2 regions of the Burkholderia sp. A9 genome follow, and region 2 is predicted to be linked to the other one. Evidence: predicted binding sites of a transcription regulator. Region 2 holds the regulator's gene; the other holds the start of a gene.
What was found. Region 2 encodes sigma-54, which starts transcription at its own class of promoters, with help from an activator protein. Its sites were predicted from a motif close to TGGCANGNAANCTGCTTT; they were not measured.
Positions count from the first base shown of each region.

Region 1: the regulator sigma-54 is predicted to act here: its motif matches at 2,339-2,356, upstream of PI86_RS12045 (methanol/ethanol family PQQ-dependent dehydrogenase).

Region 1 is NZ_JSZN01000025.1:46,131-49,923, forward strand. Features, by position in the region: gene PI86_RS12030 (ExbD/TolR family protein) at 1-202, opposite strand, end outside; gene PI86_RS12035 (MotA/TolQ/ExbB proton channel family protein) at 199-918, opposite strand; gene PI86_RS15700 (energy transducer TonB) at 929-1,804, opposite strand; gene PI86_RS12045 (methanol/ethanol family PQQ-dependent dehydrogenase) at 2,445-3,793, shown strand, end outside.
Region 2 is NZ_JSZN01000018.1:76,352-80,144, reverse strand. Features, by position in the region: gene lptB (LPS export ABC transporter ATP-binding protein) at 1-519, shown strand, start outside; gene PI86_RS10495 (RNA polymerase factor sigma-54) at 678-2,183, shown strand; gene hpf (ribosome hibernation-promoting factor, HPF/YfiA family) at 2,343-2,702, shown strand; gene PI86_RS10485 (PTS sugar transporter subunit IIA) at 2,871-3,410, shown strand; gene hprK (HPr(Ser) kinase/phosphatase) at 3,540-3,793, shown strand, end outside.

The DNA of each region.
Region 1 (3,793 bases), on a different contig from region 2:
CGACAGTCACGGTGACGACCGCGGCACGCGGGTCACGCGCCGCCGCGGCCGCCTTCGGCAGGTCGACGCGGATCGCATGCGTCATCAGCGGCGCGGCGACCATGAAAATCACCAGCAACACGAGGACGACGTCGACGAGTGGCGTCACGTTGATCTCGCCGAGCGGTTCGCCCGCCTCGGCTTCGCGGTAATCGGACTTCATACGGCCGCCCGGCGCGCGCCGCCCGCGTTTCCGGCTTCCGGTATCGCGGCATGCACCGGCGCGTCGGCCCGGAACTGACGCCGTTCGGCAAGCGCGATCAGGTCCTGCCCGAACTCGTCGAGCCCGGCCGTCACGGCCCTGAGCCGGTGCAGGAACAGGTTGTACGCAACGACTGCCGGAATCGCGACGCCGATACCGACCCCGGTCGCGACCAGCGCCTGGCCGATCGGCCCCGCGATCGCGTCGATGCCGTTCGTGGCCGACGCCGCCATCGATTGCAACGTGTGGACGATGCCGAATACGGTGCCGAACAGCCCGACGAACGGCGCGACGTTCGCGATCGACGCGAGCACGGTGAGCCCGCGCTCGAGCGGCCGCTGCTCGCGCCGGATCTCGCGCGCGAGCGTGCGTTCGAGCATGTCGCGGCGATCCCACGCGACGAGCGTGGCCGGTGCATCCGGTTCGGCCGCTTCAAGATCGCGCAATGCCATGCACATGGCGCGCTGCACGCGCGCGTTCGGGCTCGCGGCCGTATCGTCGTCGGCCGGTATCGCCAATGCCGTGCGATCGCTTCGGCCAGTGGCGAAGCGGCGGTTGCCGATCGCGACGCGCACGTACAGCAGCGCCTTCGCGACGATCAGCGTCCAGGTGAGCGCCGACAGCACCGCGAGGAGCGCGAACGCGCCAACGACCGCGTAGTGGATGTAATCAGACATGACGGATTCCTTAGTTTCCGAGTTTGAACACGACCGGCACCCTGACCCAGCCGTCGATCGATTCCGCGCCGCGCTTCGCCGGTACGAAGCGCCAGTCCCTGACCGCCGCGACGGCCGCGTCGTCGAGCGCATCGTGTCCGCTGCTTGCCGACAGCAGGACCTGGTCGGGCAGGCCGCTCGCGAGCACGTGCACGTTCAGGAACGTGGTGCCTTCCCAGCCGCGTCGCTGCGCGACGTCCGGGTAATCGGGTGCGGGGTTGTGCAGATAGGCAGCCGCGAAGCGCGGCGCGGTTATGGGTGCGGATTCGGCCGCGGGCGGTGCGGCGGGGGCCGTGCGTACGGGCGCCACCGCGCTTTCCGCCGAAGCGTGTGCAGCGGCCGGCGGTGCCGGTGCCGGCAAGGCGCGCGGGCCCACATTGTCCGGCCGGTCGACTGCGGCAGCGGCGGTGGTGACGGGCGAGCGCGCAGGCTTTGCATGGTCGACCTGCCGAGGCGCCGGCAGGTTCGCTGGATTCTCCCGGTGCGCAACCGCATCGCGGCTCGCATACGCGTGCGCCGGCGGGACCGACGGCGCGACCTCCGCGCGACGCGGCACGCCCGGCGCGGCAACACGCGCGGATGCGCTCGCGTCCACCTCGACGTCGAGCGCACGGGGCAGCATCGGTCGCAGATCGGGCACGAATGCATGCCAGAGCGCGACCATGATGGCCGCATGCGCGGCGAATACGATCAGCGCGACGGCGTGCAGCGGTTCGCGTGTGCGCGCTGCCTGCGGCGTCTCGATCGTCTCCAGATACGGGCCGGCAGGCGCGACGCCATACGCGAGCGCGGCCACGCGGCGGCGAGCGGACCTGCGAGTAGCCTCAGACGAAATCGGGACATGCATGGCGGTCTCTCGCTGCGCGGAATCGTTCCCGTTTCGAACCGCAAGAAGCATGCCGATGCGCACATCGCCTGGTCGGCTGCAGGTCGAAGCCGCCACGCGGCCACGCACCTGTTGCAGTTCGTGCCACCCCTGTTGCACCTGTGTCAATCTGGATCAGTGGCACGCTGTTCAAGCCGCCGTGCACGTGATCGTCGCCCGGATCGATCGAGCATCCCGGTGCGCGTCGTCCGCCGCGATGCGTCAGTCGCATCGGATAACAGAATATCGGATTCGTCCGTCGTCGACGATCACCTTTCCGCCGTCGCATCTCGACGCGCTCACGAAGCACACCTGGAAGAGCGTCGCCATTCGTCACGCACCGCGCGCCGTGCGTCGCGCGCGCCGCACCCGCCCGCGCACTGTCATCTTTCGCAACACTCCGCCCGCGGCTGTCCCCGAACGCAACAGGCGCGGACCACCCACGCCGCCGCACCGGCGTCGCCGCAGCGCGCGCAATCGGCCGCTGTGCCTTGCGTGGCGCGGCTCGCACCGCAGTGGCATGCGATTTGCGTAACTGGCTGCGCACTGGACCCGGAACCCCACCCCGCCGGCCCGGCCATGTGTTGGCCGCGGTGCGACCACAATGACTCAGGAGACAACCATGAAAAAACTCTCGGCTTCGACGAGCCGACTGGCAACGATCGGCATCGCGGCAGCAGCAGCCATCGTCTTGAATCCCGGCCTGGTGGACGCCGCCGCGGATTATCCGGCCGTCACGTACCAGCGGCTCACGGACGCGCAACGCGATCCGGGCTGGCTCACCTACTACCGCACCTACAACGGCCAGGCGCATTCGCCGCTCAAGCAGATCGACCCGTCGAACGTCAAGCAGCTCACGCAGGCGTGGAGCTACAAGTTTCCGGCCGAGCTGAAGCAGGGCTTCGAAGCCACGCCGATCGTCAACGGTCGCTACCTGTTCGTGACCACGCCGAAGGACAACGTGTACGCGTTCGATGCGGCCACCGGCGCGCAACTGTGGAAATACGAGCCGAAGCTCGGAGCCGAGTCGTTCAAGACCGCCTGCTGCGACGTCGTGAACCGCGGCGTCGCGCTGTACGGCAAGAACGTCTACGTCGCGATGCTGAGCGGCGAAGTGGCCGCGCTCGACGCACAGACCGGCGCACTGGTATGGAAGAAGCAGATGTTCGAACCGGGGCTCGGCTACGCGTTCTCGCTCGCCCCGCTCGCGCTCGACGGCGCGATCGTCGTCGGCAGCTCGGGCGGCGAATACGGCGCACGCGGCTTCATCGCGGCGCTCAGCCCGAACGACGGCACGCTTCTGTGGAAGCGCTTCACGATCCCCGGCCAGGGCGAGAAGCACGCCGATACCTGGCCCGACGGGATGCAGGCGCACGGCGGTGCACCGGCCTGGCTGACCGGCACCTACGACGCGGCGACGCGCACGCTGTACTGGGGCGTCGGCAACCCGGGGCCGTGGCTCGCGGACCTGCGCCCGGGCGACAACCTCTACTCCGATTCGCTGCTCGCGCTGGACCCGAAGAACGGCGACCTCAAGTGGCACTACCAGTATACGAAGCACGACACCTGGGACTATGACGGCGTCAACACGCCGGTGCTCGCGACCATCAAGTACAAGGGCAAGGAACACGACGCGATCATCCACGCGGACCGCAACGGCTACTTCCACGCGCTCGACCGCGACACCGGCAAGCTGATCTACGCGGAGCCGTTCGTGCGGGCGACGTCCGTCACCGGCTACACGGAAGACGGCGCGCCGATCCAGGATCCCGCGAAGTACCCGAAGGTCGGCACGACGATCGACACGTGCCCGAGCTTCCTCGGTGGCAAGAACTGGTGGTCGGTGTCGTACGACCCCGAGCGCCATCTCGCGGTCGTGCCGTCGCTGCATGCGTGCATGAGCCTGTCGGGCAAGTCGGTCAACTACATGGAAGGGCTGCCGTATCTCGGCGAAGGCTTCGAAATCAAGCC
Region 2 (3,793 bases):
CGCGCATCGCTCGGCCTGTCGTACCTGCCGCAGGAAGCGTCGGTGTTCCGCAAGCTGACCGTCGAGGAGAACATCCGCGCGGTGCTCGAGCTGCAGCACGGCGAAGACGGCAAGCGGCTGTCGAAGGACGCGATCGCGTCGCGCACCGAGGCGCTGCTCGACGAGTTGCAGATCGGCCACCTGCGCGAGAACCCGGCGCTGTCGCTGTCGGGCGGCGAACGCCGTCGCGTCGAGATCGCGCGTGCGCTCGCGACCAATCCGAACTTCATCCTGCTCGACGAGCCGTTCGCCGGCGTCGATCCGATCGCGGTGCTCGAGATCCAGAAGATCGTCAAGTTCCTGAAGCAGCGCAACATCGGCGTGCTGATTACCGATCACAACGTCCGCGAAACGCTCGGCATCTGCGACCACGCTTACATCATCAGCGACGGTTCGGTGCTCGCCGCCGGCGCGCCGAGCGACATCATCGAAAACGAAAGCGTGCGCCGCGTGTACCTCGGCGAACACTTCCGCATGTAAATCCCCCCGTGGCTGGCTGCACCCCGCCCGGCGTCGCCGCGCGGGGCCGCTCCCCGCTTTGCGGCCATGCCTGCGGCCGGGCGGCGCGCCGCGCGTAATCGCGGATGGCTCAAGGCGCCTGGGTCGTGGCAAACTGCCGGTATGACTCCCTCTCTGCCATGAAAGCCAGCCTTCAACTCCGCCTGTCGCAACACCTGGCGCTGACGCCGCAACTGCAGCAGTCGATCCGGCTTCTGCAGCTGTCGACGCTCGAACTGCAGCAGGAAGTCGCGATGGCCGTCGCGCAGAATCCGCTGCTCGAGAACGACGACGAATGGATCGCGAGTCCGCTGCGTGTCGCGGCAGACGGATCGCTGATCGCGCAGACGCCTCCCGCACAGAACACCGAATCGTCCGTCGGGAACAGCAGCAGCCAGTCGAGCGATCGCGCCGAGCGCGACGAACCGGCCGCCGCCGACGAATACGACGGATACGCATCGAGCGATGCCGGCGACGGCCCGCAGTGGAATCTCGACGAATTCGGCCGCTCGAGCGGCGCGTCGGACGACGACGACCTCCCGCCGCTGCAGGTGCAGGAAGCCGCGACGTCGCTGCGCGACCACCTGTCCGCGCAACTGCGCGTCACGCAGGCCAGCCCGCGCGATCGCGCGCTCGTGATGTTCCTGATCGAATCGCTCGACGACGACGGCTACCTGACCGCCACGCTCGACGAAGTGCTCGCCGATTTGCCGTCGGAACTGGAAATCGACTGCGACGAGATGAACGCGGCGCTCGCGCTGCTGCACAGTTTCGATCCGGCCGGGGTCGGGGCCCGCTCGGCATCCGAATGCCTGAAGCTGCAGTTGCTGCGCCTCGATCCGTCCCCCACCCGCACGCTCGCGCTCGAGATCGTGTCGCAGCATCTCGAACTGCTCGCCGCGCGGGACTTCACGCGGCTGCGCAAGCAGCTGAAGGCGAGCGACGACGCGCTGCGCGACGCGCATGCGCTGATCCGCTCGCTGGAGCCGTTCCCCGGCGCCGCCTACGGCAAGGCCGAGGCCGACTACGTCGTGCCCGACATCATCGTGAAGAAAGCCGGCCAGGGCTGGCTCGCGGAACTCAATCCGGAAGTCATGCCGCGCCTGCGGATCAACAACCTGTACGCGAACATCCTGCGCAACAGCCGCGGCGATCCGGCGGCCGGATCGTTGAAACAGCAGCTCCAGGAAGCACGCTGGCTGATCAAGAACATCCAGCAGCGATTCGACACGATCCTGCGCGTCGCGCAGGCTATTGTCGAACGTCAGAAGAATTTCTTTGCGCACGGTGAAATTGCCATGCGCCCCTTGGTTTTGCGGGAAATAGCTGATACGCTGGGCCTACACGAGTCAACTGTCAGCCGTGTGACAACTGGCAAGTACATGCTGACCCCGTTCGGGACGCTTGAATTTAAGTACTTCTTCGGATCACACGTTTCGACCGACACCGGAGGCGCCGCATCGTCGACCGCCATCCGAGCCCTGATCAAGCAACTGATAGGAGCTGAAGACCCAAAATCGCCACTTTCGGACAGCCGCATTGCCGAGCTGCTGGCAGAACAGGGATTCGTGGTTGCGCGCCGCACGGTTGCCAAGTATCGCGAAGCCCTCAAGATCCCGGCAGTGAATCTGCGCAAGTCTCTTTAAGCCTGCTGCCTGCCCGGCGGCAGGCGTGTTCCGGCCACCGCGCATACGGGGAACAGGCCGGGCGACCTGTCCGCAATTCGGCCGCCTCGTGCGGCTGGGGCAAGTCGACCGGAGCGCCGCCTCGATGCGGCCGGGTGGTCACTCGCTTGGAGAAGCACTATGAACCTGAAGATCAGTGGACATCATCTCGAAGTCACGCCTGCAATTCGCGAATACGTGATCACCAAGCTGGACCGGGTGCTACGCCATAGCGATCAGGTAATCGATGGCACTGTGATCCTCTCGGTCGACAACCACAAAGAAAAGGACAAGCAGCAGCGCGCGGAAATCAACCTGCACCTGAAGGGCAAGGACATCTTCGTCGAAAGCGCGAACGGCAACCTCTACGCAGCGATCGATCTGCTGATCGACAAGCTGGATCGCCAGGTCGTCAAGCACATGGAGCGTCTGCAGACGCATGCGCACGACCCGATCAAGCTTCAGCCGTCGATCGACCAGATCGAACTGCCGCCGCAATAACGGTCACCGCAACACGCACGCCGCCCGGTTCGCCGGGCGTTTTTTTTGTGACTCCGCGGCAGCGGTGCGACCGGTCCGTCCATCCCGCGCCACGCGCGCGGCTGTGCTCTATAATGTTCCGGTTATCGCCGGGGGGCGTTGGGTGCGGTAGCTGCCTTGAGGGTGCCGATGCCGAACGCCTTGATATCGCCGAACATGGAAGATCAGTCTGCCGCAGCAAGGAGACCCCAGGCCGCCCAATCGCCTGCCAACATGAATCGCCTAGCCAAAATCCTGCCCATAGAGAACGTCGTCATCGACCTCTCCGTCACCAGCAAGAAACGCGTCTTCGAACAAGCCGGGCTGATCTTCGAGAATCAGAACGGCATCGCCCGCAGCACCGTCACGGACAACCTGTTCGCGCGCGAGCGCCTCGGCTCGACCGGGCTCGGCGAAGGCGTCGCGATTCCGCACGGGCGCATCAAGGGGCTCAAGCACCCGCTCGCCGCGTTCGTGCGACTCGCCGACGCGATCCCGTTCGAAGCGCCCGACGGCCAGCCGGTCGGCCTCCTGATTTTCCTGCTCGTGCCCGAGCAAGCCACCCAGCAACACCTCGAGATCCTGTCGGAAATCGCGCAACTGCTGTCCGACCGCGACGCGCGTGAGCGTCTGCACAACGAAACGGATATCGCCGAGTTGCATCGCCTGCTCACTCAGTGGCAACCTTGAGTTGATCCGGGCGGAATATTTTCCCGAACGAAGCGGCACGCGCCGCTGTCCCGGGCTGCCCGGCGCCGGTCCGGCATGGCGACGCCCGTCGCCGCGCGCATGCACCGGCTCATTGGAGTGACGAGAGTCATGGATACGTCCAGCATCAACGCCCAGAGCATCTTCGACGACAACGCAGCCATGCTGAAGCTGAGCTGGCTGACGGGGCATGAAGGCTGGGAGCGCGGCTTTTCGGCCGACACCGTCGGCAATGCGACGTCCAGCGCCGACCTCGTCGGCCACCTGAACCTGATCCACCCGAACCGGATCCAGGTGCTCGGCGAAGCCGAAATCGACTACTACCAGCGGCAGACCGACGAAGACCGCTCGCGCCACATGGCCGA